Regions from separate parts of the Lelliottia jeotgali genome, predicted to be linked through region 1. Evidence: predicted binding sites of a transcription regulator. Region 1 holds the regulator's gene; each other region holds the start of a gene.

Region 1 (10,212 bases):
GCGGAACATAGCTCAGGCCGATCACCGCCGGACTGTAGCCCATGTCATGCAGAATAAACGGCGAACCGGTCAGCCACGCGAAGAAGCTGGCGGAACAAGCGGCGTAAACCAGTACGTTGCCACGATAGGCGCGTGAGCGCAGCAGTGACAGGAAGGTCACGCGGTCATCGTTGTTCTCAGCGGGTTTTGCTGGTGCAGGTTTGAGCGTAAACGCCGGTAACATCAGCACCAGTGTGATGATGAACAGCGTGGCGAAAATCGCCTGCCAGTCAAAGTGCACCAGGATCCAACTGCCGAGCAGGGGCGCCAGCGCCGGTGAAAGACCGACCAGCGGCATAATGGTGGCAAAAATGCGGTTCACGCGTGAGGCGGGATAGTAGTCGGTGACCAGCGCCTGCCAGGTTACGGCGGCCGCACACACCCCGAATGCCTGCACAAAACGTAGCACCAGCAGCCAGGTGGCATCGCGCACCCACAGCATCCCCAGACAGGCGACGGCAAAGATCGCCAGACCTAAAAGTAAAATGGGCTTGCGGCCATAGCGGTCGGAAAGCGGTCCCCACAGCAGCTGCGCTAAGGCAAAACCGGCGAGGAACAGGCTCAGGCTGGCGCTGATCGCGGCGGCAGGCGTCTGTAAATCTTCCTGCATCGCGGCGAACGCAGGCAGATACATATCGGTGGCCAAAAAGCCCAGCACGCTTAAACCGCCGAGCCAGATCAGAAATCCTTTGTTGGGTTGCATTGTTTTTATGTCCTAAAGAGGCAGGTATTCATTGGCGCAAAGTGTAGGGAGTGCAAAGTTCCTTGTGAAACGCTAATATTTGGTGGTTGCATTCAAAAAATTTGCAGGCAAAAAATGTGGTCTGAATATTCGTTAGAAGTGGTGGATGCGGTCGCGCGTAACGGCAGCTTTAGCGGCGCGGCCCAGGAACTGCACCGCGTTCCGTCTGCGGTGAGTTACACTGTGCGCCAGCTTGAAGAGTGGCTGGCGGTTCCGCTGTTTGAACGCCGCCATCGCGATGTCGTGTTGACGCCTGCGGGCGTGTGGTTTTTGAAGGAAGGGCGATCTGTTATCAAAAAAATGATGATCACCCGCGAACAATGTCAGCAGATTGCCAACGGCTGGCGCGGTCATCTCGCCATTGCGGTGGATAACATCGTCAAACCCGAACGCACGCGCCAGATGGTGGTCGATTTCTATCGCCACTTTTCAGACGTTGAGCTGCGCGTGTCGCAGGAGGTGTTCAACGGCGTGTGGGATGCGCTGTCGGACGGCAGGGTAGAGATGGCCATCGGCGCAACGCAGGCGATCCCGGTGGGTGGACGCTATGCGTTTCGGGATATGGGGGCGTTGAGCTGGACCTGCGTCGTCGCCCGCGATCATCCTCTCGCCGCGATAGAAGGGCCGCTGAGCGATGACACGTTGCGCAACTGGCCGTCGCTGGTGCTGGAAGATACGTCGCGATCGCTGCCGAAACGCATCACCTGGCTGCTGGATAACCAACGGCGCGTGGTGGCCCCTGACTGGGAAACCTCGGCGACCTGCCTGTCGGCTGGCTTGTGCGTCGGGATGGTGCCGGTGCATTTCGCACGTCCGCGTATAGATCGCGGCGAATGGGTGGCGTTAACCCTGGAAAACCCGTTCCCGGATGCAGCGTGTTGCCTGACCTGGCAGCAAAACGATATGTCACCGGCGCTGGAATGGCTGCTGGCCTATCTGGGAGATAGCGAAACGCTGAACAGAGAGTGGTTGAAGGAGCCGGAATAACCGGCCCCTCAGAGGCGATTAACGACGATAGTCGCGGAACGGACCGTCAGCGACGGAGCGGCGTTCAATCAGGCGCGGGTGGACTTCAATCGACTGTGACTCTTCACGTTTGCTGACGATGCGGTCCATCAGCATGTTAAAGGCGGTTTCACCCAGCGAGTCTTTCGGCTGGTGAATCGTCGTCAGCGCCGGAGTGAAGTAACGGGCGTTGCGCACGTTATCGTATCCGATTACCGAAATATCCTGCGGCACGCGTAAACCAAGCTCATCTGCTGCGCAAAGTGCGCCCATCGCCATAATATCGCCACCGATAAAGACCGCGGTTGGGCGATGTGACTGGGAGACAATCTGCTGCATCGCGCGATAGCCGGATTCCGGTTCGAAGTCGCCCTGCACGATCCAGTTTTCTGGCACCGTGATCAGCGCTTCTTCCATCGCTTTCATAAAGCCAGCCAGACGACCAGCACCAGTATTACGCTCCAGTGGGCCTGGGATCACGCCGATTTCGCGGTGACCGCGTTCAATCAGGTAACGGCCCGCCATATAGCCACCTTCAAAGGCGTTGTCGTTCACTGAATCGGTGAAATCGGCGCGGGTATCGCCCCAGTCCATGACCACCATAGGGATGTGACGATACTCTTCGAGCATCGACAGCACGGATTCCGGATATTCAGAACACATTACCAGCAGGCCATCGACGCGCTTTTGCGCCATCATCGACAGGTAAGCACGCTGTTTTTCCTGGCTGTTCCAGGCGTTACCCAGGATCAGGGTGTAGCCCTTCTGGAAACAGTTTTTCTCAACCGCTTCGATGATTTCCGCAAAATAGGCGGCTTCGCTGCTGGTCGCCAGCAGTCCGATCGATTTAGTGTGATTCACTTTCAGGCTGCGCGCTACGGCACTTGGGGAGTAGTGCAGTTCTTTGATAGCTGCCCACACGGCGTTGCGCGTCTCTTCCGCAACAAAACGTGTTTTGTTAATTACATGTGATACGGTTGTAGTGGAAACGTTTGCGCGTTTCGCCACATCTTTAATTGTTGCCATTACATGTCACTCCAGACCATATCTTAAACTCCTGAAATACTTAAAGGTAAACGTTTGCCTTCTCTCACCCTTATCTCGCAATGTGAATTGCGATACGCCGGGAAAACGACTCAAAACGTCAGGAGGGGGTCAGTGGCCGGTACGCTTATAAATTTAGCGTGGAATTTTGTCTTATCTTGATGAAAAGGGGAAGCGCAAAAACGGTTATCAGTCTAAATCCAGGAAGATTTTTGGGGTAAACTGTGTAAAAATGAGCAAGCTCACTTTTCGTGGGGTGATTAAAAGGAGAAAAATTGATGAGTGCCGATCTTAAGTTTTCGCTGACCACTACCGTTATTGTGCTGGCTTTGATTGTTGCAGCAGGTCTTACCGCAGCCCTGCACTGATTTAAACGGGGGAGAGTTCTCTCCCTCGTCTCTTCTCCCGATTGTTACTCATCCCGCAAAAATCTTTTGCTAATTTGTTAACTTCTCATTTTTTGTGATTGATGTCATGCTTTTGACATCTTAGTCCCGTGTCGCGCGATGACACGGTTTGCGGAGTTAACAATGAAAATCAACTTTCCCTTGCTGGCCCTGGCGATTGGCGCTTTTGGCATCGGCACTACCGAGTTTTCCCCGATGGGACTCCTGCCGGTGATCGCCAAAGGCGTGGACGTCTCTATTCCGGCAGCGGGTATGCTCATCAGCGCTTATGCGATAGGGGTGATGGTCGGTGCGCCGCTCATGACCTTGCTGCTCTCACATCGCGCCCGCCGCAATGCGCTGATCTTCCTGATGGCGATTTTTACCCTCGGCAACGTGCTGTCGGCGATTGCGCCGGATTACACTACGCTACTGCTGTCGCGCATTCTGACCAGCCTGAACCACGGCGCGTTCTTTGGTTTAGGGTCGGTGGTAGCCGCGAGCGTAGTGCCAAAACACAAGCAGGCTAGCGCGGTGGCGACCATGTTTATGGGCCTGACCATCGCCAACATTGGCGGCGTTCCGGCGGCGACATGGCTCGGTGAAGTGATTGGCTGGCGCATGTCTTTCCTCGCAACGGCCGGACTTGGCGTGGTGGCGATGGTCGCACTGTTATTCTCTCTGCCGAAAGGCGAGGCAGGCGAGCGCCCGGATGTGCGCAAAGAGCTGTCGGTGCTGGTGCGTCCACAGGTGCTGTCTGCTCTGTTAACGACGGTGCTCGGTGCAGGCGCGATGTTCACGCTCTACACCTATATCTCTCCGGTGCTGCATGACATTACCCATGCGACACCGCTGTTCGTTACGGGGATGCTGGTCCTGATTGGTGTCGGTTTCTCGCTGGGTAACTATCTTGGTGGCAAGCTGGCGGATCGTTCTGTGACCGGCACGCTGAAAGGATTTCTGACTCTGCTGATCGTGATTATGCTCGCCATTCCGTGGCTGGCGCGCAATGAGTTTGGTGCGGCCATTGCGATGGTGGTGTGGGGGGCTGCGACCTTCGCGGTGGTTCCACCGTTGCAGATGCGCGTGATGCGGGTGGCGCACGAAGCTCCCGGTCTGTCGTCTTCCGTGAATATCGGTGCCTTTAACCTCGGCAATGCACTTGGTGCGGCTGCGGGTGGGGCGGTGATTTCGGGCGGGCTGGGGTACAGCTTTGTTCCGGTAATGGGGGCAATTATCGCCGCACTGGGTCTGTTGCTGGTCCTGACGTCGGGGCGCAAACAGCCGGAACCCGTTAGCGTCACCGAGTAATCAAAAAACGCAGAAGGGCTGCCCCTTCTGCGTCTCAGTTATGCAGCGAAGTTTTTCGCCACAAATTCCCAGTTAACCAGTGCCCAGAAGTGCTCAAGGTAGTTCGGGCGAGCGTTACGGTAATCGATATAGTAAGCGTGCTCCCACACATCGACGGTCATCAGCGGTTTGGCGCTGGTGGTCAGTGGGGTGCCTGCGTTAGAGGTGGAAACGATAGCCAGTTTGCCATCCGCCTCTTTTACCAGCCACGTCCAGCCAGAACCGAAGTTCTTAATGGCTGCGTCAGTAAACTTCGCTTTAAAATCAGCAAAGCTGCCGAAGGCCGCATTAATCGCCGCAGCCAGTTCACCGGTCGGTTCACCGCCCGCGTTTGGCGCCAGGCAGTGCCAGTAAAACGTGTGGTTCCACACCTGAGCGGCGTTATTGAATACGCCGCCTTCAGAGCTACGCACGATCTCTTCCAGTGTTTTGCCTTCAAACGCGGTGCCTTTCACCAGGTTGTTCAGGTTTGTGACATAGGTCTGATGGTGTTTGCCGTAGTGGTATTCCAGGGTTTCCGCCGAAATGTGCGGAGCCAGGGCGTCTTTTGCATACGGTAATGCAGGTAATTCGAACGACATTGCTTCTCTCCTTATTATAGTTTGCGCATCAATAACCCTATTGAGTGCAGGGATAGAGTAGCAAATTGAAAGGGGAGGCAAAAGAGGAACTTACCCTGCTGGCGGAGCAGCAGGGCAGGGATTAGCGGATCGTTTTTGGCGTCATCACGCGGCGTGCGCCGACGTAGTGGCGAACCCAATAATCTTCGCTGAGGGAAGTGATTTGAATATCCTGACCGCTACGCGGAGACTGAATGAATTTTCCGTTGCCCACGTAAACGCCTACGTGGTCAGCGGTGCCACGACCCTGAGTGCGGAAGAACACCAGATCGCCGCTTTCGAGTTCACCGCGATCGACGGACGCCGCATCGCGCAGGTGATACATCTCGTTTGCGGTACGCGGAATACGGAATTTCACCAGATCTTTATACGCGTAGTAAACCAGACCACTGCAATCGAAGCCGGTACGCGGTGAAGTGCCACCCCAGTGATAAGGTTTGCCTATTTGTCCCATCAGCTTGTTCATCGCGGTTTTTTGCGCTTTCTGCACGCGAACTTTATGCACCTCAGAGAGTTTTGCCGTTTTACCCACTTTTACGCAGTTAGTTTTATGCCCTTTACGAACGGTGCATTTTTCCGGAGCGATTTTTGCGGTGGTGCGGGTCGGTTTGCTGCGGGTTTTACTGGTGAGGGCTTTGCCGGAGGTGGTCTTCTGCTTGTGAGCTGTGGTGGTTTTTTTCTTTTCGCTTTTACTGGTGCTGGTCGTTTTTTTCTTACGTTCTGTGGTTTTCGCCAGATGAGATTTTTGCACGGCAGAATGCCGCGCCTGCTCAGAGGCATTAGCCGCTGGCATGAAAGCGAGAGATGTAAATAGTAAAGCACAGAGCGTGATCGAGACTTTTTTTATCCGCGCCACTGAGCATTCCCCTGAATTAGATGCGGGTCATCAATAATACCCACGTATGATTTACAAAGCCCGTCGATTCTAATGCATAAAACTGCGAGATGTTAATAGCATTTTTCAATCTAAAATTCTGTTTCGTTAGCAAGTGCAAAAAAAAACGTCAATCTGTTGCACTATTGCTCGTCCCTTAAGCAAAACCACAGCTTACGCAGGGATAAGCTATCTTAGAAATGCAACTTCAACGGATAACCGTTAAGATATATACAGGTGACGAAAATGTTATTTTCCGATGTCTCTCTGACCCGCTACAATGTCAGACGATTGCCGTAACAGAAGTTAAAGGAAGCAAGACATGAGCACTACTATTGAAAAAATCCAGCGCCAGATCGCTGAAAACCCAATTCTCCTGTACATGAAAGGTTCACCGAAGCTGCCAAACTGCGGTTTCTCTGCGCAAGCCGTTCAGGCTCTTTCTGCCTGTGGCGAGCGCTTTGCTTACGTTGATATCCTGCAGAACCCGGATATTCGCGCTGAGCTGCCGAAATACGCTAACTGGCCGACCTTCCCGCAGCTGTGGGTGGACGGTGAGCTGGTCGGCGGTTGTGACATTCTGATTGAAATGTATCAGCGTGGCGAACTGCAGCAGTTGATCAAAGAGACCGCTGCGAAGTATAAAACTGAAGAGCCAGACGCAGAGTAAGTTTTGCATCAGGCAAAAAAAAGCGACCATTACGGTCGCTTTTTTTATTCCTCGCTTTCGCCCATCGGCAGCGGCCAGCCGCCCAGACGCTTCCAGCGATTCACAATCTCACAGAACAATTCTGAGGTGCGTTCCGTATCGTACAGCGCCGAATGCGCCTGGGTGCCGTCGAAATCAATACCGGCGGTGATACAGGCTTTTGATAACACCGTTTGGCCCAGCGCCAGCCCGCTCAGTGCGGCAGTATCGAAGGTCACGAAAGGATGGAATGGGTTACGCTTAAGCGAGGCGCGCTCGGCGGCGGCCATCATAAAGCTGTGATCGAAGGTGGCGTTATGCGCCACCATGATCGCGCGATTGCAGTTGCTGTCTTTCATGCCTTTACGGACCATTTTGAAAATGGCGTGCAGGGCGTCATATTCACTCACCGCACCGCGCAGTGGGTTCGTGGGGTCAATGCCGTTAAAGGCCAGCGCTTCTGGCTGTAGGTTCGCGCCTTCAAACGGTTCAACGTGGAAATGCAGCGTGGTGTCCGGTATCAGCCAGCCCTGTTCATCCATTTTCAGTGTGATGGCAGCAATCTCAAGCAGCGCATCGGTCTTAGCGTTAAATCCAGCTGTTTCTACATCAATAACAACAGGATAAAAACCACGAAAACGGTCACACAGACCGGTAAGTTGAGCGTTATCGGACATCAGGGTCTCTTACAAGGGAAAAAAAGCAGTGCGTATTATGGCAAAATTTGCGAGGGGATGCAGCAAAACAACGGGCGCAGAACGCGCCCGAAGGGATCAATTGCCCAGACCGCGACCGGCGTCTTTGGCTTCGATCAGTTCGATTTTATAACCGTCAGGATCTTCAACGAAGGCAATCACAGTGGTGCCGCCTTTGACCGGACCCGCTTCGCGCGTCACGTTACCGCCGTTGCTGCGAATGCGCTCGCAGGCTTCGGCCGCGTTATCCACTTCCAGCGCGATGTGGCCGTAAGCGGTGCCCAGCTCATAGCTATCGACATCCCAGTTGTAGGTCAGCTCAATTACCGCTTCGTCACTTTCCGGGCCATAGCCCACGAACGCCAGAGAATATTTATATTCCGGGTTTTCGCTGGTGCGCAGCAATTGCATACCCAGTACGTTAGTGTAGAAATCGATAGAACGTTGCAGGTTGCCAACGCGCAGCATGGTGTGAAGTAGGCGCATATTTTCCTCTTAACCAACTCAATGGCTTATCTTTTTGAACAGAAACGATGTTTTAGTATAGCGGCGAATCATCGCCGCTATCAATGGACAACCGAGGAATTACAGAGAAGGGTAGTCGGTGTAACCTTCAGCGCCGCCGCCATAGAAGGTCTCTGGACGCTGTGGGTTTAGCGCCGCTTTGCGCTGCAGGCGTGCGACCAGGTCCGGGTTGGCAATGTAATCACGGCCAAAGGCTACGGCGTCGATCAGACCTTTGCCGATCAAGTCTTCTGCTTTCTCTGGCGTATAGGCACCGGCACCGATAATCACTCCCTGGAAGCGCGCACGCACTTTCTCACGGAAGGCATCAGAATACGGCGCACCGCCTGCCCAGTCTGGCTCGGACATGTGCAGATACGCAATGCCGCGTTTCGCCAGCTCTTCAATCAGATACAGCGCGTCAGCTTCTTCGTTCGGGCCGTTGTCGACGTTCTGGAAGGAACCGATCGGAGAAACGCGAATACCGATACGATCCGGGCTCCACTCCTGGCACACCGCATCGACCACTTCCAGCACCAGACGGGCGCGGTTTTCTACGCTGCCGCCGTACTGATCGGTACGTTGGTTAGAAGAGGGAGACAGGAACTGGTGCAGCAGGTAGCCATGCGCAGAGTGCAGTTCAACCAGGTCGAAACCGGCTTCACGGGCATTGGCGACGGCCTGGCGGAAATCATTCACGATGCCAGGGATTTCATCGAGTTCCAGCGCGCGAGGGGTAGAAGTATCGACGCGGATCGCATGACCGTTTTCATCACGCAGCGACGTACGTGTACCTGCATTCAGCGCGGAAGCGGAAACCGGTGCCTGCCCGCCAGGCTGGATGCTGTTGTGCGAGATACGGCCCGTATGCCACAGCTGAACTGCGATGCGGCCATCATCAGCATGAACGCCCGCAGTGATTTTTTTCCACGCAGCGATTTGCTCAGGGCTGTGCAGACCCGGTGCGCCAGCATAGCCTTTCGCCTGAGCGGAGATTTGAGTGGCTTCGGAAATGATCAGGCCAGAGCTGGCGCGCTGACGATAGTATTCGCCCATCAGCGGGGTCGGGATATCACCCGGCTCAATGCTGCGCAGACGAGTCAGCGGGGCCATCAGTACGCGATTTGGTGCAGTAACCGCACCGATTTTCAGTGGGGTAAATAATTTTTCAGTTGACATCATGACTCCTGAGTAGACCGGTCGACTAGTGATTTGATAAATAAAAACGCCTGTTAAACGCCAGGCGTCGTAATACTGTTCTTCACATGCGCCAGCGCGCTTTCAAGCGGCACGGCGCTGCGGGAAATTTTGGCCTGCAAATTTGCGCCTAACCACAGCGCATATAACACCTGGGCCTGAGTCAAAGGATCGCCGCTGAAATTCAGCGTTTTTTCTTCGCGACCTTTTTCCAGCGCCTGAGCCAGCAGGGCAATAACACCGCTGGCCCCTTTGTCCATCGCCGTGCGCATGTCTTCTGAGAGATCGCACACTTCGGCAGACAATTTGACGGTCAGGCAACCGCTGATAATGCCCTGCTGGCAGAACTGGTTCAGCGTTTCCTGATAGTAGTTGAGCACACGATCGCGATAACACCCTTCGCCGCTGGCAAAGTGGGTGGCGAGACGCTGATGGTAGCCGGCATAGTGCCGTTCCAGCATTGCCACGCCAAACGCCTCTTTGGAGCGGAAGTAGTGATAGAACGAACCCTTCGGCACCTCAGCGGTTTTTAACAGCTCGCTAAGGCCCATTCCGGTAAACCCACGATGCATGCAAAGACGCTCGCCGGTAGCCAGAAGATGTTCGCGTGTATCGTGTTCAGTATTTTTGCTCATGGCGCTGAATGTACTAGACCAATCGGTCTAATGCAAGTCTCACGATTTTCGACAGGTGTTCATGATGTCCATCTGCTGCTGATAAACCGCTGATTTTACGTTCATCATACCGAGAACTGTCGAGAACAAATTATCCTGAGAAACCGCTGTTTTCGCCGCCTGGTCACGCAAGCACGGCTCATTGACGCCGAAGTTATTCACGTAATCGGGCGACAGCCAGAACATAAACGGAATATGCGTCTGTTGCGTTGGGGCCAGCATATAAGGTGTGCCGTGCAGATACAGCCCGTTTTCGCCCAGCGATTCGCCGTGATCGGAAAGATACACCAGCGCGGTATTCATCGTCGTCTGACGCGCTTTCAGAGCATCAATGGTTTTACTGACAACGCTATCCGTATACAGAATGGTGTTGTCATAAGTGTTCATGAGCGCC
Region 2 (10,212 bases), on a different contig from region 1:
TAATTCACCTTTAAAGTGAACGGTGCCACCATTAACGGATACCGGAGTAGCAGGATCTTCTGCATGAGCTGCACCGGCAACCAATACCAGAGAAGCAATAACGGAAGAAGCAATATTGCGAAGTTTCATATCTGTTCCTTTGAATATAAAAAGCCCTTCCCGCGTTTATTCGGGAATAGAAAACACAATCAATTGCACAATTGAATGTTTATTTTGGAGGAGACAAAGTAGCCCACACGCAAATAATAAAACAGGTCAAAACGCTGCGATTAATCCAGGCTGCATCCTAATTTCAGTTAGGAAAAGACCACCTAAAGAGCAAGGTTTAGCGCCTGATTGTGGAAATCTCTCAATGGGTGACTGACAGCGGGCCTCGCTTCTGACAAAATATAGGCAATCCCCCTTTCAAACGTTACAGACGGAATCCTCTCTCTGATGGCAGCAAAGATTATTGACGGTAAAACGATTGCGCAGCAGGTGCGCTCTGAGGTCGCGGAAAAAGTGAAGGCGCGTACAGCGGCCGGACTTCGCGCTCCAGGGTTAGCCGTTGTGCTGGTTGGCAGCAACCCGGCATCGCAAATTTATGTCGGCAGTAAACGCAAAGCATGTGAAGAGGTGGGCTTCGTCTCCCGTTCCTACGATCTGCCAGAAACCACCAGCGAAGCAGAACTGCTTGAGCTGATTGACACCCTGAATGCCGACGACGCGATCGACGGCATTCTGGTGCAGTTGCCACTGCCTGCGGGCATCGACAACGTGAAGGTGCTGGAGCGTATTGCGCCGGATAAAGACGTCGACGGATTCCATCCGTATAACGTCGGACGCCTGTGCCAGCGTGCACCGCGTCTGCGTCCGTGCACGCCGCGCGGTATTGTGACGCTGCTTGAGCGCTACAACATCGATACCTACGGTTTGAACGCCGTGGTGATTGGCGCGTCCAACATCGTCGGTCGCCCGATGAGCATGGAGCTGCTGCTGGCAGGTTGCACCACCACCGTGACGCACCGTTTTACCAAAAACCTGCGTCAGCACGTCGAGAATGCCGATCTGCTGATCGTCGCGGTCGGTAAGCCGGGCTTTATTCCTGGCGAATGGATTAAAGAAGGCGCGATTGTTGTGGACGTGGGCATTAATCGTCTGGAAAACGGCAAAGTGGTGGGTGACGTGGTTTACGAAGACGCTGCTGCACGTGCGTCTTACATCACACCGGTACCGGGTGGCGTGGGTCCAATGACCGTGGCAACCCTGATTCAGAATACATTGCAGGCATGCGTTGAATATCACGACGTAAAGGAAGCGTAAAAGATGGCAACATTTTCATTAGGTAAACACCCGCACGTAGAACTGTGCGATCTGCTCAAACTGGAAGGCTGGAGCGAAAGCGGCGCCCAGGCGAAGATTTTCATCGCTGACGGCCTGGTCACCGTTGACGGCGTGGTAGAAACCCGCAAGCGCTGCAAGATTGTCGCCGGTCAGACGGTGAATTTCCAGAACCAGAGCATTACGGTTATCGCCTGAGTCCCCTGATGCCCGGCGGTGCTTCACTTGCCGGGCCTACGATTTGTAGAGTGTTTTTGTAGGCCGGGTAAGGCGCAGCCGCCACCCGGCATCATCCCGCAGTACGCTGATGCCCTCACCCCAACCCTCTCCCACGGTAGAGGGCGAAAACACTAGAAACGGCAACTTTGTTGCCGTTTTGCATTGACCTCTATAACGGTTAATTCTCGATCAACTTCAAAGAATCACTATTTCGTCTGTTGAAATGTGAAATTTAAGTTGCGCGAATTTCAGGCTTCTCGCACGATAAGTAGAACGTTCTACTAAAACGTTCTACTTACAATAACAGCGCCTCTCAAAGCGCTTCTCGGGGGAAATCAGCATGAGTCTGATATCAGGGTTTGTTAAATCGTTGTCAAAGCTTTCCATGATTGGTCGCGCATTAATGCTGCCAATTTCACTGCTTCCTGCTGCCGGTCTGCTGTTGGCCTTCGGCGATAAATTCCACATGCCGCTGATGATGAACGCGGGCGGGGTTATTTTTGATAACCTGCCGATGCTGTTCGCCATCGGTTCTGCCGTCGGTCTGGCGTCAGAATCCGGGATCGCCGCCCTGTCGGCAGCCGTTTCGGTATTTGTCACCAATATCACCATCGGAACCGTTCTGAGCATCACGCCAGAAATGGCTTCCCAGGGCGGAAAATACGCTATGGTGGTCGGCATTCCGACGCTGCAAATGGGCGTTTTCGGCGGCTTGATCTGCGGTATTCTCGCGGCATGGTGTTATAACCGCTTCCATACCATGCAGCTACCGGAATTCCTCGGCTTCTTCTCCGGCAAGCGTTTCGTGGCTATCGCTACTGCATTCCTGTCGTTCGTTCTCGGCCTGCTGTTGCCCTACGTCTGGCAGCATATTCAGGCGGGGATCGACGCTCTGTCGGTTATCGTCAACGGGGATAATCAGGCGGCATCGACCTTTATCTTTGGCCTGGTAGAGCGCGCATTAATTCCGCTCGGCCTGCATCACATCTGGTATCCATCGTTCTGGTACTCGTTTGGCGATTACACCACTCAGGCAGGCCAGGTTATTCACGGCGACCAGACAATCTGGTTCAAAATGCTGGAAGAAGGCACCAAATCCTTCAGCAGCGACACCTACCAGAACGCCGGTAAATTCATGCAGGGCGAGTTCCCGCTGATGCTGTTCGCACTGCCTGCGGCCTGTCTGGCGATGTACCACGAAGCCCACACCAAGAACAAAAAAATCGCCTTCGGTATCCTGTTCTCGGCGGCACTGACCTGCTTCCTGACGGGCATCACCGAGCCGGTAGAGTTCACCTTTATTTTCGTCGCGCCGATTCTGTACGTCTTTAACGCCATTATGGCGGGTCTGGCCTACATGACGATGTATCTGCTGCACGCACACATCGCCAAATCGTTCTCTGCGGGCCTGATTGACTACATTTCGTTTGGCATCCTGCCGTCGTTTAACGGCTATCAGACCAACTTCCTCAACGCCGTGATCATCGGTATTCCGATGGCGCTGATTTACTACTTCACCTTCCGTTTCGTGATTCGTCGTTTCGATGTCAAAACGCCGGGCCGTACCGAAGTCACAGCCACCACAGACGACAAAACCGACACCGAAATCGCGACCGAAATCATCGGCCTGCTGGGTGGCGCGAAAAACATCGACTCCGTAGGTTCGTGTATCACCCGTCTGCGCCTGGAAGTGGCAAAAAGCGATGTAGTGGATAAAGACGGCCTCAACGGACTGGGCGCGCGTGGCGTCGTCTTCGTCGGGGATAACGGTATCCAGGTGATTTTCGGTGCCAGAGCACAGTTTATCGCCCAAACCATGTCCACCATGATCGGTAAATAATAAGATGCCTGACCGATACGTCTCCTGTACTCTGGGAGACGTATCTTATCTGGCTGATAATTTAGAAATTTCAGGGAGCGAGTTTGAAGAAAGTCAGCATTATTGATGTCGCCAAACACGCAGGCGTGTCGGTTTCAACCGTCTCGCTGGTGTTACGCCAGAAAGGGAAAATCTCAGAGGCAACGATTGAGAAAGTCCAGGCTGCCATCAATACGCTCGGCTACATCCATAACGTCGCTGCCGCAAACCTTCGCGCCAACACCTCCAATCTTATCGGCTTAATCCTGCGTGATTTCAGTGACAGTTTTTCCATCAAAGTGATGGCGAGTATTGTCCAGGAGCTGGAAAAACAAGGCTTTATGGTTTTTCTCGGGCAACCACTGAACGATCACGAGCATCTCGAACGCTGCCTGCTGTCGTTTAAACAGCAGGGCGTGGCGGGCGTGATTTATCTGGCGTCCGATACGCGCACATCCGCGCTGCCCGCGCAGATCCGCGAATGTCCACTTCCGCTGGTCGTGGTTTCCCAGTCCTTGCTGAATGAATCTTGCAATCTGGTGATGCGTGATAATCGTCAGGCAGCGAATCTCGCCACCCGTTATCTGATTGAACGCGGCCACCGTAATATCGCCTATATTGGCGGTCGGGAAGGCTGCTTGATCCGCGAACAGCGACTGCTCGGCTTTCGCAGCGCGATGACGCAATACGGTCTGGTGAATCGCGAAGAGTCCGCTCCGGTCTGTAGCGACGATACCCAGGCGGCAGGCTTTGTCACTCGTCAGTTGCTGGAAAAAAACAACACCATTACCGCCCTGCTGTGCCACTCACCTGATGCGATGATCGGCTCAATCTCCGGCATTCATCAGGTTGGGCGTACGGTCGGGAAAGATGTGTTTCTCACACAGCAGGTCGCCCTGGTTGGGTTCGAAGACATGCTGCACGTGAACCTCACCTCGCCGTCATTCACCTATGTTTCTTCCGCCAGTGAAGAGACGGGCCGTCAGGCTGCAGGGTTAATGATTCGCAAACTGAAAGAGCCAGAATTGCAAACCCAAAGAATTACCCTTTCCGGGCAGTTGATCGCGCGCGAGTCAGCGTAGAAGAGATCGATGAGTGCGGAGGGTTATAGCTGCCCGGCAGGCATTGCACCGCCGGGCATAACAGGCTTACTTACGACGCCAGATAGTCCCCTGAGCACCATCTTCCAGGATGATACCCATTTCGGTCAGACGCGCACGCGCGGCATCAGCTGCCGCCCAGTCTTTCGCCTGACGCGCTTCGAGACGCGCCTTGATCAACGCTTCAATCTCCGCCACTTCACCGTCATCTGCCTGCGCGCTGCTTTGCAGGAAGGTTTCAGGCTCTTGCTCCAGCAAGCCCAGCACCGCGGAGAGTTTACGCAGATGAGAAGCCAGGGCATTCGCCGCCGCCATGTCTTCGGTTTTCAGGCGGTTCACTTCACGCGCCATATCAAACAGCACCGAGTACGCTTCCGGCGTGTTGAAGTCATCGTTCATCACTTCGATAAAGCGCGCTTCAAACGCTTCGCCGCCCGCCGGTGCCACCGATTTGTCAGTCCCGCGCAGCGCGGTATACAGACGCTCCAGCGCAGAGCGTGCCTGTTTCAGGTTCTCTTCGCTGTAGTTCAACTGACTGCGGTAGTGGCCCGACATCAGGAAGTAACGCACGGTTTCGGCATCGTAATATTTCAGCACGTCGCGCACGGTGAAGAAGTTGCCCAGTGATTTGGACATCTTTTCGCGATCGACCATGACCATACCGGAGTGCATCCAGTAATTGACGTACTCGCCGCCGTGCGCACAGGTTGACTGCGCGATTTCGTTCTCGTGATGCGGGAACATCAGATCCGAACCGCCGCCGTGGATATCAAAATGCTTGCCCAGCTGTTTGCAGTTCATCGCTGAACATTCAATGTGCCAGCCCGGACGCCCTTCGCCCCACGGAGATGGCCAGCTTGGCTCGCCTTCTTTGGACATTTTCCACAGCACGAAGTCCATCGGATTGCGTTTTACGTCGACCACGTCAACGCGCGCACCGGCCTGCAGCTGGTCCAGATCCTGGCGAGAAAGCTGACCGTAGTTTGGATCCGTCGGCACCGAGAACATCACATCGCCGTTGTCCGCCACATAGGCGTGACCACGGGCGATCAGCTTTTCGGTGATGTCGATAATTTCGTGGATGTGATGCGTGGCGCGCGGCTCGCTGTCCGGGCGCAGAATATTCAGGGCATCAAAATCTTTGTGCATTTCGGCGATCATGCGATCCACCAGCGTCACAAAGCTTTCACCATTTTCATTCGCGCGTTTAATGATTTTGTCATCAATGTCGGTGATGTTACGCACGTACTTGAGCGTATAACCGAGGAATCGCAGGTAACGCGAGACCACGTCAAAGGAGACAAACGTACGCCCGTGACCGATATGACAGAGATCGTAAACAGTAATACCACACACGTACATGCCGACTTCCCCGGCATGGATAGGTTTAAATTCCTCTTTTTGGCGCGTCAGAGTATTAAAGATTTTTAACATCGAAGATTCCGTGTAGACGTGTGTGGACAATAAAGACGGTATAATACCCATAATTCAGACCGGAATCAGCACACAATGCAAGATGATCCCGTCTGGCGGTTATGCTATAACACCCGTCTATCTGTGACCCTCACTTGGGTCGACGCCCCACAATACCGGAACAGGATGCAAAAATGGTTACTTTCCACACTAATCATGGCGATATCGTTATTAAAACCTTTGATGATAAAGCGCCTGAAACAGTCAAAAACTTCCTGGACTACTGCCGCGAAGGTTTCTACAACAACACCATTTTCCACCGCGTGATCAATGGTTTTATGATTCAGGGCGGCGGTTTTGAACCTGGCATGAACCAGAAAGAGACCAAAGAAGCGATCAAAAATGAAGCCAACAACGGTCTGAAAAACACCCGTGGTACGCTGGCGATGGCGCGTACTCAGGCTCCACACTCTGCGACTGCCCAGTTCTTCATCAACGTGGCTGACAACGACTTCCTGAACTTCTCCGGCGAAAGCATGCAAGGCTGGGGCTACTGCGTATTCGCAGAAGTGGTTGAAGGTATGGACGTGGTTGAGAAAATTAAAGGCGTTTCTACTGGCCGCAGCGGTATGCACCAGGACGTTCCAAAAGAAGACGTGATCATTACCAGCGTGACCGTTAGCGAGTAATTGGTGGCGACACTCTTTATTGCAGATCTTCATCTGCAAACAGAAGAACCGGCGATAACCGCCGGTTTTCTGCGTTTTTTAGCAGGCGTAGCTCGAACCGCCGACGCGCTCTATATTCTGGGCGACCTCTTCGAAGCCTGGATTGGCGACGACGATCCCAACCCTCTGCATCGCGAAATGGCCGCCGCCATTAAAGCGCTGGTCGACTCCGGTGTCCCCTGCTTCTTCATTCACGGCAACCGCGATTTTCTGATTGGCAAACGCTTTGCCCGCGAAAGCGGAATGACATTGCTGCCGGAAGAAAAAGTGCTCAACCTTTACGGTCGCAAGGTACTGATCATGCACGGCGACACGCTCTGCACCGACGACACTGGCTACCTGGCGTTTCGCGCCAAAGTCCACACGCCGTGGATACAAACGCTGTTTCTCGCCCTGCCGCTGTTCATCCGCAATCGCATCGCCGCCAAAATGCGTGCAGGCAGTAAAGCCGCCAACAGCAGCAAATCGATGACCATCATGGATGTCAATCCGCAGGCGGTTATCGAGGTGATGGAAAAACACCGCGTGCAGTGGCTGATCCACGGCCATACCCATCGCCCGGACGTTCACTCCCTGACGGCCAACGGCGAGCCCGCACACCGCGTGGTGCTGGGTGCCTGGCACACGGAAGGCTCGATGGTGAAAGTCACGCCAGACGGCGTAGAACTGATTCAGTTTCCGTTTTAATTCCCTCTCCTTTTCACCAAACGCATCGCCACGCAATCGTTTTCCTTGGCACAATTTAATGCTATTCTCTGTGCCCTCAAAGCAGTGTGTTCCGCACCACAGGAGTTTTAAGACGCATGTCTTCTCGCAATAATCCGGCGCGTGTCGCCATCGTGATGGGGTCCAAAAGCGACTGGGCTACCATGCAGTTTGCCGCCGAAATCTTCGAAATCCTGAATGTTCCCCACCACATTGAAGTGGTCTCCGCGCACCGTACCCCCGATAAACTGTTCAGCTTCGCCGAAGGCGCGGAAGAGAACGGCTATCAGGTGATCATTGCCGGTGCGGGTGGTGCAGCACATTTGCCAGGCATGATTGCCGCCAAAACGCTGGTGCCGGTGCTCGGTGTGCCGGTGCAGAGCGCAGCCTTGAGCGGTGTTGATAGCCTCTACTCTATCGTGCAGATGCCGCGCGGGATTCCGGTCGGTACGCTGGCGATTGGCAAAGCGGGTGCGGCGAACGCTGCGCTGCTGGCCGCACAGATTTTGGCGACACACGATAAAGAATTGCATCAGCGTCTGGTGGAGTGGCGCAAAGCGCAGACCGACGAGGTGCTAGAGAATCCCGACCCGCGAGGTGATGCATGAAGCAAGTCTGCGTCCTCGGAAACGGTCAGTTAGGCCGAATGCTGCGCCAGGCGGGTGAACCGCTGGGCATCACCGTCTGGCCCGTCGGGTTGGACGCAGAGCCTGAAGCCGTGCCGTTTCAGCAAAGCGTCATCACTGCCGAAATCGAACGCTGGCCAGAAACGGCATTAACCCGCGAGCTGGCGCGTCACAACGCCTTCGTCAATCGCGACGTGTTCCCGATTATTGCCGATCGCCTGACGCAAAAGCAGCTTTTCGACAAGCTAGGTCTCGCCACCGCGCCGTGGCAGCTGCTGGCGGATAAAAGCGAGTGGCCTGCGGTGTTTGAAACCCTCGGCGAGCTGGCGATCGTGAAGCGCCGCACGGGTGGCTATGACGGTCGCGGTCAGTGGCGTTTACGCGAGAACGAAATCGCCGAGTTGCCGGACGACTGCTACGGCGAATGTATCGTCGAGCAAGGCATCAATTTTAGCGGCGAAGTGTCGCTGGTTGGCGCGCGCGCGTATGACGGCAGCACGGTGTTTTATCCGCTGACCCACAATCTTCATCAGGATGGCATTCTGCGCACCAGCGTGGTGTTCCCGCAGGCGAACGCCGCGCAGCAGGCGCAGGCCGAGGATATGCTCTCGGCGATCATGCATGAGCTGGGTTACGTGGGTGTCATGGCTATGGAGTGCTTTATCACGCCAGCCGGTCTGCTGATCAACGAGCTGGCCCCGCGCGTGCATAATAGCGGTCACTGGACGCAAAACGGCGCGTCCATCAGCCAGTTTGAGCTGCACCTGCGTGCCATTACCGATCTGCCGCTGCCGCAGCCGGTGGTCAACAGCCCGTCGGTGATGATCAATCTCATCGGTACCGATTTAAACTATGACTGGCTGAAACTGCCGCTGGTGCATCTGCACTGGTACGACAAAGCGGTGCGTGAAGGACGCAAAGTCGGCCATCTCAATCTGAATGATGATGATACCGGCCGCCTGAGCGCCACACTCGAAGCGATCATTCCGCTGCTGCCGCCAGAGTACGCGAGCGGTATCGCATGGGCGCAGAGTAAACTCAAATAAGTGCTAAATGCCGGGGAGTTGATCTTCCCCTTCCCCGGCTTCTCCCGACGCGCGTAAAATCCCACACCATTGCTGTTTTGCACTTTTCAGGATTTTACATGAACGATGGAACGGACTATCGCGCCATTCTCACCACCGCTACACCCTTAATCGACGTTCGCGCGCCGGTCGAATTTGCCCAGGGCGCAATGCCAGCGGCACGCAATTTGCCGCTGATGAATGACGACGAGCGCGCCGCCGTGGGCACCTGCTACAAACGACAAGGGCCTGACGCCGCTCTGGCCCTGGGCCATCGTCTGGTTAACGGCGATGTGCGGGAACAGCGCATCAACGCCTGGCGCGAAGCTTGTCTGCAAAATCCCAACGGTTATCTTTGCTGCGCGCGCGGCGGGCAGCGCTCGCATATCTCCCAGGCCTGGTTAAAAGAAGCCGGGATCGATTACCCGCTGATCGCAGGCGGCTATAAAGCTCTGCGTCAGACGGCGATCCAAGCCACCGTTGAACAGGTACAAAAACCAATGGTGTTGATTGGCGGCTGTACCGGCAGCGGGAAAACGATACTGGTCAGAGAGCACGTGCAGGGCATCGATCTCGAAGGGCTGGCGCATCATCGCGGCTCGTCCTTTGGCCGCACTTTACAGGCTCAACTGTCGCAGGCCAGTTTTGAAAATCATCTGGCCGTGGAACTGCTGAAAAAGGATGCTCCGCGCTGGGTGCTGGAGGACGAGGGCCGGATGATTGGTTCTAACCATCTACCGGAATGCCTGCGCGAGCGCATGATCCAGGCCTCGATCGTAGTGGTCGATGACCCGTTTGAGATTCGCCTTGAACGCCTGCGCGAGGAGTATTTCGCACACATGTGGCAGGAATTTTCTGCCGCATACGGGGAAGAGGCAGGCTGGAAGGAGTACGCGCAGTATCTGCATCACGGCCTGTTTGCTATCCGCCGTCGGCTGGGATTGCAGCGCTTTGCAGAATTCACCGCGTTACTGGATTCCGCGCTCATCGAGCAGCAGCGCACAGGACGTACCGAGGCGCACTATTCCTGGCTTGCGCCACTGCTCAATGACTATTACGACCCGATGTACCGTTATCAGCTGGAAAAAAAAGCCGATAAGATTGTCTTTCGGGGCGCGTTTAACGCGGTGGCCGCCTGGCTGGCGGCCTGATTCTCTAGCGGCGATCGCGCTTGTCGGC
Region 3 (10,212 bases), 1.3 Mb from region 1:
TGGTACACGGAGATGTACGAGTTCCGTGCGGCGGATAACACCACCAAAATCAATTACGTTCACTCTCTTGGGCTGCGTTACGACTTCAAAAATAAACTGGTGCTGGAGGCTTCGATGGCTCAGGCAGCTGATTTTATGGATCAGTATTTCGGCAAAGTGTCGTACAGCTTCCCGGTGGCCGGCAACGACTTGCGCATGAGCTATCAGTTTTACGGCGCAAAAGACAAAGTGGGCGATAACACCATCGCCGCCTATGGTTCCGTCAACGACGAATATGACGGGTTAGCCTGGCTGCAGGGCATCATGCTCGGCTATACCGTGGATACGCTGGATTTCCGCCTCGAAGCGCAGACCGTAAAAGCCGAAGGTAACCAGGGCTTCTTCCTGCAACGTATCACCCCGGCTTATGCCAGCTCCAACGGACGACTGGATATCTGGTGGGATGCGGCATCCGACTTTGATGCCAACGGTGAAACCTCTGTCTTCGCCGGTGTGACCTATGACCTGAAAAATTACGATCTGCCCGGCTGGGCGATTGGCGCAGGTTATGCCTACGGCTGGAATGGTAAACCCTGCACTACCTGTACCGTGAACGGAGAGCTTGCCGATCAGAGTCAGCGCATCGATGAATCTGCCTGGACCTTCAATATCGCCCACACGGTGCAGACCGGCCGCCTGAAAGGCACGCTGTTTAATCTGCACTACATCAACTACGACAACCACGGCAGTAACCCCAACTACAGCGGCGGCTACAACAACATGTTCCAGGACGAAATCGACATTAAATTCAATGTGATTGCGCCATTTACGATTTTTTAATCGCTCATAAACCACAGGAGATCAGAGATGAAAATAATAGGGATAGTTTTTGGGCTTTTACTGCTGGCGGGCTGTCAGACATCGCCCTCTTCGCAAACTCAGGAAACCGTTTCCCCCACCGACTATCAGGCCTGTATTCAAGCCGCTAAAAGCGGGAACGGTGCGGAAAGCGAGGCGAAGTGTGAGAGGGTGATGGATGACACGCGCTAAGGGTTAAGCAGCTGATTATTTGGTCTTATGGCGGAGTTCCGGGTTGTGTATTAGCTTTAACGTAAACCCCACCCAATAACGAGCCTGCCATGAACACTCTACGCTATTTCGATTTCGGTCAGTCCCGCTCGCTGGTTCTGCTGATTGCACGTATCGCGGTTGTTGTGTTGTTTATTATTTTTGGACTTCCAAAAATAACCGGGTTTGATGGAACAGTGCAGTATATGACGTCGCTCGGCGCACCGATGCCAATGCTGGCGGCGATTATTGCGGTGATCATGGAAGTGCCCGCCGCGATTTTGATTGTGCTCGGTTTCTATACCCGACCACTGGCAGTGTTATTTGTCTTCTATACCCTGGGGACGGCGGTGATTGGCCACCACTACTGGGATATGAGTGGCGATGCGGTGATGCCGAACATGATTAACTTCTACAAGAATGTGAGTATTGCCGGGGCGTTTCTGTTACTGGCCGTGACCGGGCCGGGGGCGATATCGATCGACCGTCGGTAACATCCTCGCTTATCGGGCCGACATTATTCCCAGACAATAAAAAAGGCCGCTTACGCGGCCTTTTAAACTGAAGCGAGATCTTACGCGTACACAGGGAAACGTGCGCAGATATCCAGCACTTTGCCTTTGATACGTTCGATAACCGCTTCGTCGTTGATGTTGTCGAGAACATCACACATCCAGCCAGCCAGCTCTTTCACTTCGGCTTCTTTGAAACCGCGGCGAGTCACAGCCGGAGAACCGATACGGATACCGGACGTCACAAACGGGCTCTTCGGATCGTTAGGTACGCTGTTTTTGTTCACGGTGATGTTGGCACGGCCAAGCGCAGCATCTGCTTCTTTACCGGTCAGGTTTTTGTCCACCAGATCCAGCAGGAACAGGTGGTTCTCAGTGCCGCCAGAAACCACTTTGTAGCCGCGGTTCAGGAACACTTCCACCATCGCTTTGGCGTTTTTGGCAACCTGCTGCTGGTAAACTTTGAACTCTGGCTCCATCGCTTCTTTCAGTGCGACAGCTTTAGCCGCGATGACGTGCATCAGCGGGCCGCCCTGTGCGCTTGGGAACACAGCAGAGTTCAGTTTCTTATACAGATCTTCGTCACCGCCTTTCGCCAGGATCAGGCCGCCGCGCGGACCCGCCAGGGTTTTGTGGGTGGTGGTGGTCACGACGTGCGCGTGTGGAACCGGGTTCGGGTAAACGCCTGCCGCGATCAGACCGGCAACGTGTGCCATATCCACGAACAGGTATGCGCCGATGCTGTCTGCGATTTCACGCATTTTTGCCCAGTCAACCACGCCGGAGTAAGCAGAGAAACCACCGATGATCATCTTCGGTTTGTGGGTCTGTGCCTGCTTCGCCATGTCTTCATAGTCAATTTTACCGGACTCATCAATACCGTAAGGGATGATGTTGTACAGTTTACCGGAGAAGTTAACCGGGGAACCGTGAGTCAGGTGACCGCCCTGCGCCAGGTTCATACCGAGAACGGTATCGCCCGGCTGCAGCAGCGCGGTGTAAACCGCGAAGTTAGCCTGAGAACCAGAGTGCGGCTGAACGTTCGCGTAGTCTGCGCCGAACAGCTCTTTTGCACGGTCAATCGCCAGTTGTTCAACGATATCAACGTACTCGCAACCGCCGTAGTAGCGCTTGCCCGGGTAACCTTCTGCATATTTGTTGGTCAGCTGAGAACCCTGCGCCTGCATGACGCGCGGGCTGGTGTAGTTCTCGGAGGCGATCAGTTCGATGTGCTCTTCCTGACGTACTTTTTCCTGCTCCATAGCCTGCCACAGTTCGGCATCATAATCGGCAATGTTCATTTCACGCTTTAACATCCGCATCTCCTGACTCAGCTAACAATAAAATTTGGCCTAGAAAAGGCTGTCCTGATAGACGACGGGCAACAGTATAACCGAATAGTGTTGCGATAACAGGTCTTGACAAACGATTTTACGCAAACGTTTACCTCCACGCCACGCAAGGGTTTGAGGAATAAAGACCTCGCGGTTTTCAATGGATTTCTTTTCAGGTTTGTGATGCAACTATTTCATGTTGCAAAGAACCATTTACAACACAGGGTTATTTTTTATAAGATGCATTTAAAATACATCATTAAAATAACTGTCCAAGGAAGTTGCTATGTTAGACGCTCAAACCATCGCTACAGTGAAAGCTACCATTCCCCTGCTGGTCGAAACTGGACCTAAACTCACCGCCCATTTTTACGATCGCATGTTCGCGCACAACCCGGAGCTCAAAGAGATTTTCAATATGAGCAACCAGCGCAACGGCGATCAGCGCGAAGCCCTGTTTAACGCCATCGCCGCGTATGCCAGCAATATTGAAAACCTGGCCGCGCTACTGCCTGCCGTCGAGAAAATCGCCCAGAAGCACACCAGCTTCCAGATTAAACCGGAGCAATATGACATCGTCGGCGGGCACCTGCTGGCGACGCTGGACGAGATGTTCAGCCCAGGCCAGGAGGTGCTTGACGCCTGGGGCAAAGCCTACGGCGTGCTGGCGGGTGTGTTCATCAATCGTGAAGCGCAGATTTACAGCGAACACGCCACGAAAAACGGAGGCTGGGAAGGTACGCGCGCATTCCGTATCGTCGAAAAAACTCCGCGCAGTGCGCTTATTACTAGCTTTGAATTTGAGCCGGTCGACGGACAGCCGGTCGCGGATTATCAGCCAGGCCAGTATCTCGGCGTGTGGCTAAAGCCAGAAGGGTTCCCGCATCAGGAAATTCGTCAATATTCACTCACCCGTAAAGCGAATGGCAAAGGCTATCGTATTGCGGTGAAACGTGAAGACGGCGGTCAGGTTTCGAGCTGGCTGCATAATCATGCTGTCGTCGGGGATGTGGTTCATCTGGCTGCACCTGCGGGTGATTTCTTTATGGCGGTAGAGGCGAACACTCCGGTGACGCTGATTTCCGCGGGTGTTGGTCAAACGCCGATGCTGGCTATGCTGGATACCCTCGCAGCGGCTAACCACAGCGCGCAGGTCAACTGGTTCCACGCGGCAGAAAACGGCCAGGTGCATGCTTTTGCTGATGAAGTGAAGACCCTGGGTGCCACGCTGCCGCACTTTGCTTCGCATGTCTGGTTTAATCAACCGGAAAGCGGAGACCGGTTTGATAGCGCAGGGCTGATGGATTTACGCACTCAGGAAGGGTTGTTCAGCGATCCGGCGATGCAGTTTTATCTTTGCGGTCCGGTCGGGTTTATGCAGTTTGCGGCGAAGCAACTGGTTGAGCTGGGTGTGAACGCAGAGCAGATTCATTACGAATGCTTTGGTCCGCACAAGGTGCTGTAAGCCCAAAAAAGCCGGGTGGCGGCTTCGCCTTACCCGGCCTACGAGTCAGGTGCGGTCTGGTGCCCTCACCCTAACCCTCTCCCACGGGGAGAGGGAAAAAAATCTATCCGCTTAAATCGCCGCGTCGTCTTCTTCACCCGTACGAATACGGATGACGCGCGCCACGTCAAAGACGAAGATCTTGCCGTCACCAATTTTACCGGTCTGGGCCGTGCGGATAATGGTATCCACGCAGGTATCGACGATATCGTCAGTCACCACAATTTCGATTTTCACTTTCGGCAGGAAATCCACCATGTACTCTGCGCCACGGTACAACTCGGTATGACCTTTCTGGCGACCAAAGCCTTTCACTTCCGTGACGGTCATCCCGGTGATACCGACTTCCGCCAGCGCTTCACGCACATCATCCAGTTTGAAAGGTTTAATAATCGCATCAATCTTTTTCATGGTGGGTCCTTAAACGCTCGCCTGTCTGTAGCCTCGTAATCGATTGCTCACAGTATCATAGTCAGTCAAATTTTGCGGTACTACTCTTTAAAATCGTTCGCTTCCAGCTCGTGTCGCGACAGCAGTTTGTAGAACTCGGTGCGGTTACGCCCGGCCATGCGCGCGGCGTGGGTGACGTTGCCTTTGGTTATTTGCAGCAGCTTGCGCAGATAGTTGAGCTCGAACTGGTTACGCGCTTCGACGAAGGTCGGCAGCGCCGTGTTTTCGCCCTCCAGCGCCTGATCCACCAGCGCATCGCTGATCACCGGCGAAGAGGTGAGCGCCACGCACTGCTCGATCACGTTCACCAGTTGGCGCACGTTGCCCGGCCAACTGGCGGTCATCAGGCGCTTCATCGCATCGGTGGAGAACGCGCGTACGAAGGGTTTGTGGCGATCCGCCGACTGGCGCAAAAGATGGTTCGCCAGCAGCGGAATATCTTCTGAACGCTCGGCGAGTGCCGGGATTTTCAGGTTCACCACGTTCAGGCGGTAGTAGAGATCTTCGCGGAACTCTTTGCGCTCCATCGCTTTCGGCAGATCGCGGTGCGTTGCGGAAATGATGCGCACGTTGATGTCGATATCCCGGTTGCTGCCGAGCGGGCGCACTTTACGCTCCTGCAACACGCGCAGCAGTTTGACCTGCAACGGCACGGGCATGTCGCCAATCTCATCGAGGAACAGCGTGCCGCCTTCTGCCGCCTGGAACAGCCCTTCCCGGCTGCTGACCGCGCCGGTAAAGGCTCCGCGCGCATGACCAAATAGCTCTGACTCCAGCAATTGTTCCGGCAACGCCCCGCAGTTGATAGCAATAAACGCATTTTTACTGCGCGGGCTGGCATTGTGGATTGCCTGCGCCAGAATCTCTTTCCCGGTGCCGCTCTGGCCGTTAATCAGCAGGCTGACGTCTGACTGGGCGACCATTCGCGCCTGCTCAAGCAGACGCAGCATTATCGGGCTGCGGGTAACAATCGATTCACGCCACTTCTCATCCACCGACGGAGCGGAGTGTTCCAGCGCATCATCGATGGCTTTGTACAGTGCGTCTTTGTCCACCGGTTTGGTCAAGAAGCTGAATACGCCCTGCTGAGTGGCCGCAACCGCATCCGGGATTGAGCCGTGGGCGGTCAGGATAATCACCGGCATTCCGGGCTGCAGCTTCTGGATTTCGACAAACAGCTGCATCCCGTCCATTTCATCCATGCGCAGGTCGCTTATCACCAGATCGACTTTCTCGCGTCCCAGTGCTTTCAGCCCTTCCGCGCCACTTTCGGCGGTAACCACGCTGTAACCTTCGCTGACCAGACGCATTCCCAACAGCTTTAACAGGCCGGGGTCGTCGTCGACCAGCAGGAGATGGGCAGGTTTGCGGATTGTCATGGCTTCACATCCTCTTGTTTCGACGTTTCGCTCTCCTGCTCTGGCGTTTTAGCAGGCTGCGCATTGCCCTTCGAGCTATCAGGTAAATAGCTGCTGGTTGGCTTGCGCGTGGAGAGCTGGCGTTCGATATCCGTCAGGTTTTCAAGCTTGCGGGTGGTGGTATCAAGCTGGGAACGTAGATATTGCTGCTGCTGGCGCAGGGTATCCAGCTCGCCGTCCGCAGACTGTTGCAGCTTGCTGTAGCGCGAGCGCTCTTCAGCGAGCTGCAGTTGCAGAACTTGTCCGTCGCGCCACAGCTGATACAGCGGGCGAATTTGCGCGGGGATTTGCGGGCTGAGCGCATCCATTCGCGTGGTATTGGTGCGGCGCTCCAGCGGATTGATTTTGGCATTGGCCAGTAAAATTCCGCGCTTGAAGGTGTCCTGCCAGGTATCGTCGGCCCATAAATGTGCCTGAGCGCGGGCCGCCGCCGGAGAGAGACGATCGGCGCAATCCATACCGCGCAACCAGAACAGCGGGTTCGATTCGACATCATGACCGCTTAGCTGCCAGATATTATTGCAGTCGGTCGATAAGAAATCAGCCAGTTGATGTTCAGGATATTTATCGTCTTGTTTGTCGCTGATGGCACTTTTTGGCGCATGCGAAGCGCAGCCCGCCAGCAGCAGACATGGCAGACCTAAACGTAAGATTTTGCTGGAAAACGTCGCGCTTAATGCGCGGAAAAAGACGTGTGACATACTCACCAGACTTAGCTTCATTTCATTGATTTTTCCGGCTCAAGGGGTAGCTCAATACGAAAACAGACGTCGGCTCGGTCGTCATCGGAGATATAGAGCTCCCCGTGCATCCGCCGTATGCAATCGCGGGCAATGCTTAAGCCCAAACCACTCCCTTTTACCGCACCTTTTCGCTGATGACTTCCCTGGAAAAAGGGCTCAAAAATCATCTTCTGCTCGTCAACCGGAATCGGACTACCGGTGTTGGCGACGTCGATACAGACCCGTGAATTGTGGGTAAAACTGCGAATATAAATGTTACCGGATTCAGTACCATAGTGCACCGCATTGGAATAAAGATTATCCAGCACACTCATTAATAGCATAGGTTCTGCAAAGCAGACTGGCTCAGTGAGTTCCAGTTCGGTATGCATCATTTTAGCTCGCGCAGGCAGGCTGTGGGCGGAGAGCACCATATCGACCAGCGGTTCTATCTCCACTTTTTCCAGCTCAACGGCACCGTCAGCCAGTTTGCGGTTGTAATCCAGCAGTTGTTCAATCAGCTTTTGCAGGTTGCGGCTGCTGTCATCCAGAATCTCGACGATCTCTTTTTGCTCGGTGGTTAACGGCCCCGCCACTTCATCGGCCAGCAGCTCGGTGCCTTCGCGCATACTGGCTAGCGGCGTTTTCAGCTCATGGGAAATGTGACGTAAAAACTGGTGGCGCTGAGATTCAAGCCACTGCAAACGCTCGGAGAGCCAGATGATGCGTTGCCCGACAGAGCGCAGCTCGCGCGGGCCTTTGAACACCACGGAGTTACCGAGAGATTTGCCCTCCCCCAGACGATTGATCATTCGCTCAATACCCTTCACCGGGCCGATGATCATGCGGGTGAAAAGCAGCACCAGTCCAAGGCTGACCAGAAACAGCACTAGCGCCTGCCAGCCAAAGAACTGGCCGCGCTCGGCGATCTCCTGCTGGAGTTGCAGCCCGCGGGATGAAATCACTGCGCGCGTGGATTGCACCATTTCGGTATTGGCGCTGGCAAAGGCTTCGAGCTTAGCGGTGGCGACCTCATCCGGGCCGCTATTTTTGCACTGCAGCTGCCCCAGGTCGTTCAGATCCTGGCGCAGCGCCTGATAGAGTTTGTCATCGGGAAGCACGCCCGCGTGGGCGTCCAGCATTTCACTGTAGCGTTTGCGCTGATTCTGATAGACCTTCGCCAGCGTGCGGTCGTCGAGCACGCAGTACTGACGATAGCTGCGCTCCATCTCCAGCGCGGCGTTGGTCATTGCCTCGCTGCGGCGGGCATCGACCAGCGTGGTGCGGTTCGTCTGTGCCGCCTGGGCGCTGAGCGCGTTGAGGCTCTGCCACGCCTGCCAGGCCAGAACCAGCAGCGGTAACAGGATCAGCAAGAATGCCATCATAACGAGCTGTCGCAGGGAGCGTGGGAAAATTGACCAGCGTTTCAACGCATGACTCTCTCAATGTGGGTGTTGAGTGATGCTAACTGAGTCAGCCCTTTAGATACAACAAAGCCGGGTAAAAACCCGGCTTTGTTGTGAAATGAGGCGGTGCCTTACTCGACGTTTCGCCCTGGGTCTGATAAAGCATCGCTATAATCAGTAGTTGGACGGCAGGCACCTTGTTGTGCGTCATTCGAAGTTTATGTAGCGCGTCCCGAAGGGGCTGACATAAGAGGGTGAATGAGCCACTGGTTAATATTATGCAACAGCCGTGCCAGAATGCAAAACAATTTATTAACACGTTGAATGTAAACTGTTTTATAACGTTTTCATGTTACTTCGTCGATGAACAGTTTCCAGGCTAAGTGTCGCTAATTAGATACACCTTCTTACCGCTATCTCACACCCTTTATAAATCAATGCCTTATATGTCTCCTTTTGGAGACATCATTGTTATGCGTTTGTCGCGATTTTGCGACAGACATAAAAAAGCCCGGTGGCGCTAACGCTTACCGGGCCTACAGGGGATTTAATCGTAGGCCGGGCAAACGCAGTGCCGCCCGGCAACAACTGGCTGATTAACCTAACTGTTTACGCGCATTGCGGAAAATACGCATCCACGGGCTGTCCTCGCCCCAGTTTTCCGGGTGCCAGGAGTTGCTCACGGTACGGAACACGCGCTCCGGGTGCGGCATCATGATAGTGGCACGACCGCTTTCGCTGGTTACGGCGGTGATGCCGTTCGCCGAGCCGTTCGGGTTCGCCGGATAAGTTTGTGTCACCTTTCCGAAGTGATCCACGAAGCGCAGCGCCACCAGCCCTTTGCTTTCGAGCGTGGCGAGATGTGCCGCATCACGCACTTCCACCTGCCCTTCGCCGTGAGAAACAGCGATAGGCATCTGCGAGCCGACCATTCCCTGCAACAGCAGAGATGGGCTTTGCGTCACTTCTACCAGGCTGAAACGCGCTTCGAAGCGGTCAGACTGGTTACGCACAAAGCGCGGCCAGGCGTCGCTGCCTGGGATCAGTTCGCGCAGATTCGACATCATCTGGCAACCGTTACACACGCCCAGCGCCAGCGTCTGCGGACGATGGAAGAAGGTTTCGAACTCGTCGCGCACGCGGTTGTTAAACAGGATGGACTTCGCCCAGCCCTCGCCCGCTCCCAGCACGTCGCCGTAAGAGAAGCCGCCGCAGGCCACCAGCGCCTGGAAATCTTCCAGGCCGGTGCGTCCTGCCAGCAGATCGCTCATGTGAACATCGATAGCGTCGAAGCCCGCACGGTGGAACGCCGCCGCCATTTCGACGTGGGAGTTCACGCCCTGCTCGCGCAGAACCGCCACTTTGGGACGCGCACCTTTCGCGATGTATGGCGCTGCCACATCTTCGTTGATGTCGAAGGTGAGCTTCACGTTCAGGCCCGGATCGTTGTCATTCGCTTTCGCTTCGTGCTCCTGGTCGGCGCACTCCGGGTTATCGCGTAGACGCTGCATCTGCCAGGTAGTTTCTGCCCACCACATACGAAGCGTAGAACGGCTTTCGCTGAACACCGCATGACCGTCTGCTTCGATAACAAAACGATCGCCGGTGACGGCTTTACCGAGATAATGCACGCAATCCGCCAGGCCGTGTTTCGCCAGCAACACTTCGACCGCGTCGCGATCCGCGGCACGCACCTGAATTACCGCCCCCAGCTCTTCGTTAAACAGCGCGGCCAGACGGTCGTCGCCCAGCGTGGCGATGTTCGCTTCCACGCCGCAGTGGCCGGTAAAGGCCATCTCTGCCAGCGTGACCAGCAGGC

What was found. The regulator PurR, encoded in region 1, represses purine synthesis genes. The targets are predictions, from matches to a motif close to CANGCAAACGTTTGCNTG.
Region 2: a site for PurR is predicted at 7,355-7,372, ahead of purE (5-(carboxyamino)imidazole ribonucleotide mutase). Genes of this name have one in related genera too.
Region 3: a site for PurR is predicted at 2,992-3,009, ahead of glyA (serine hydroxymethyltransferase). Genes of this name have one in related genera too.

What each region holds. Positions count from the first base shown of each region.
Region 1 covers NZ_JAENMQ010000001.1:27,972-38,183, forward strand. Annotated here, with positions in the region: gene punC (purine nucleoside transporter PunC) at 1-742, opposite strand, end outside; gene punR (DNA-binding transcriptional activator PunR) at 857-1,768, shown strand; gene purR (HTH-type transcriptional repressor PurR) at 1,787-2,812, opposite strand; gene cydH (cytochrome bd-I oxidase subunit CydH) at 3,109-3,198, shown strand; gene JBO43_RS00165 (MFS transporter) at 3,361-4,527, shown strand; gene sodB (superoxide dismutase [Fe]) at 4,566-5,147, opposite strand; gene JBO43_RS00175 (C40 family peptidase) at 5,269-6,042, opposite strand; gene grxD (monothiol glutaredoxin 4) at 6,383-6,730, shown strand; gene rnt (ribonuclease T) at 6,775-7,425, opposite strand; gene gloA (lactoylglutathione lyase) at 7,522-7,929, opposite strand; gene nemA (alkene reductase) at 8,029-9,126, opposite strand; gene JBO43_RS00200 (TetR/AcrR family transcriptional regulator) at 9,180-9,779, opposite strand; gene eptA (phosphoethanolamine transferase EptA) at 9,819-10,212, opposite strand, start outside.
Region 2 covers NZ_JAENMQ010000004.1:200,490-210,701, forward strand. Annotated here, with positions in the region: gene fimA (type 1 fimbrial major subunit FimA) at 1-129, opposite strand, end outside; gene folD (bifunctional methylenetetrahydrofolate dehydrogenase/methenyltetrahydrofolate cyclohydrolase FolD) at 436-1,302, shown strand; gene ybcJ (ribosome-associated protein YbcJ) at 1,306-1,518, shown strand; gene JBO43_RS11730 (PTS transporter subunit EIIC) at 1,880-3,379, shown strand; gene malI (Mal regulon transcriptional regulator MalI) at 3,463-4,479, shown strand; gene cysS (cysteine--tRNA ligase) at 4,546-5,931, opposite strand; gene ppiB (peptidylprolyl isomerase B) at 6,105-6,599, shown strand; gene lpxH (UDP-2,3-diacylglucosamine diphosphatase) at 6,603-7,325, shown strand; gene purE (5-(carboxyamino)imidazole ribonucleotide mutase) at 7,442-7,951, shown strand; gene purK (5-(carboxyamino)imidazole ribonucleotide synthase) at 7,948-9,015, shown strand; gene mnmH (tRNA 2-selenouridine(34) synthase MnmH) at 9,114-10,184, shown strand; gene JBO43_RS11770 (methionine ABC transporter permease) at 10,189-10,212, opposite strand, start outside.
Region 3 covers NZ_JAENMQ010000001.1:1,335,619-1,345,830, forward strand. Annotated here, with positions in the region: gene JBO43_RS06255 (OprD family outer membrane porin) at 1-819, shown strand, start outside; gene chiQ (ChiQ/YbfN family lipoprotein) at 847-1,029, shown strand; gene JBO43_RS06265 (DoxX family protein) at 1,119-1,541, shown strand; gene glyA (serine hydroxymethyltransferase) at 1,622-2,875, opposite strand; gene hmpA (NO-inducible flavohemoprotein) at 3,180-4,358, shown strand; gene glnB (nitrogen regulatory protein P-II) at 4,470-4,808, opposite strand; gene glrR (two-component system response regulator GlrR) at 4,889-6,226, opposite strand; gene qseG (two-component system QseEF-associated lipoprotein QseG) at 6,223-6,987, opposite strand; gene qseE (two component system sensor histidine kinase QseE/GlrK) at 6,984-8,417, opposite strand; gene purL (phosphoribosylformylglycinamidine synthase) at 8,990-10,212, opposite strand, start outside.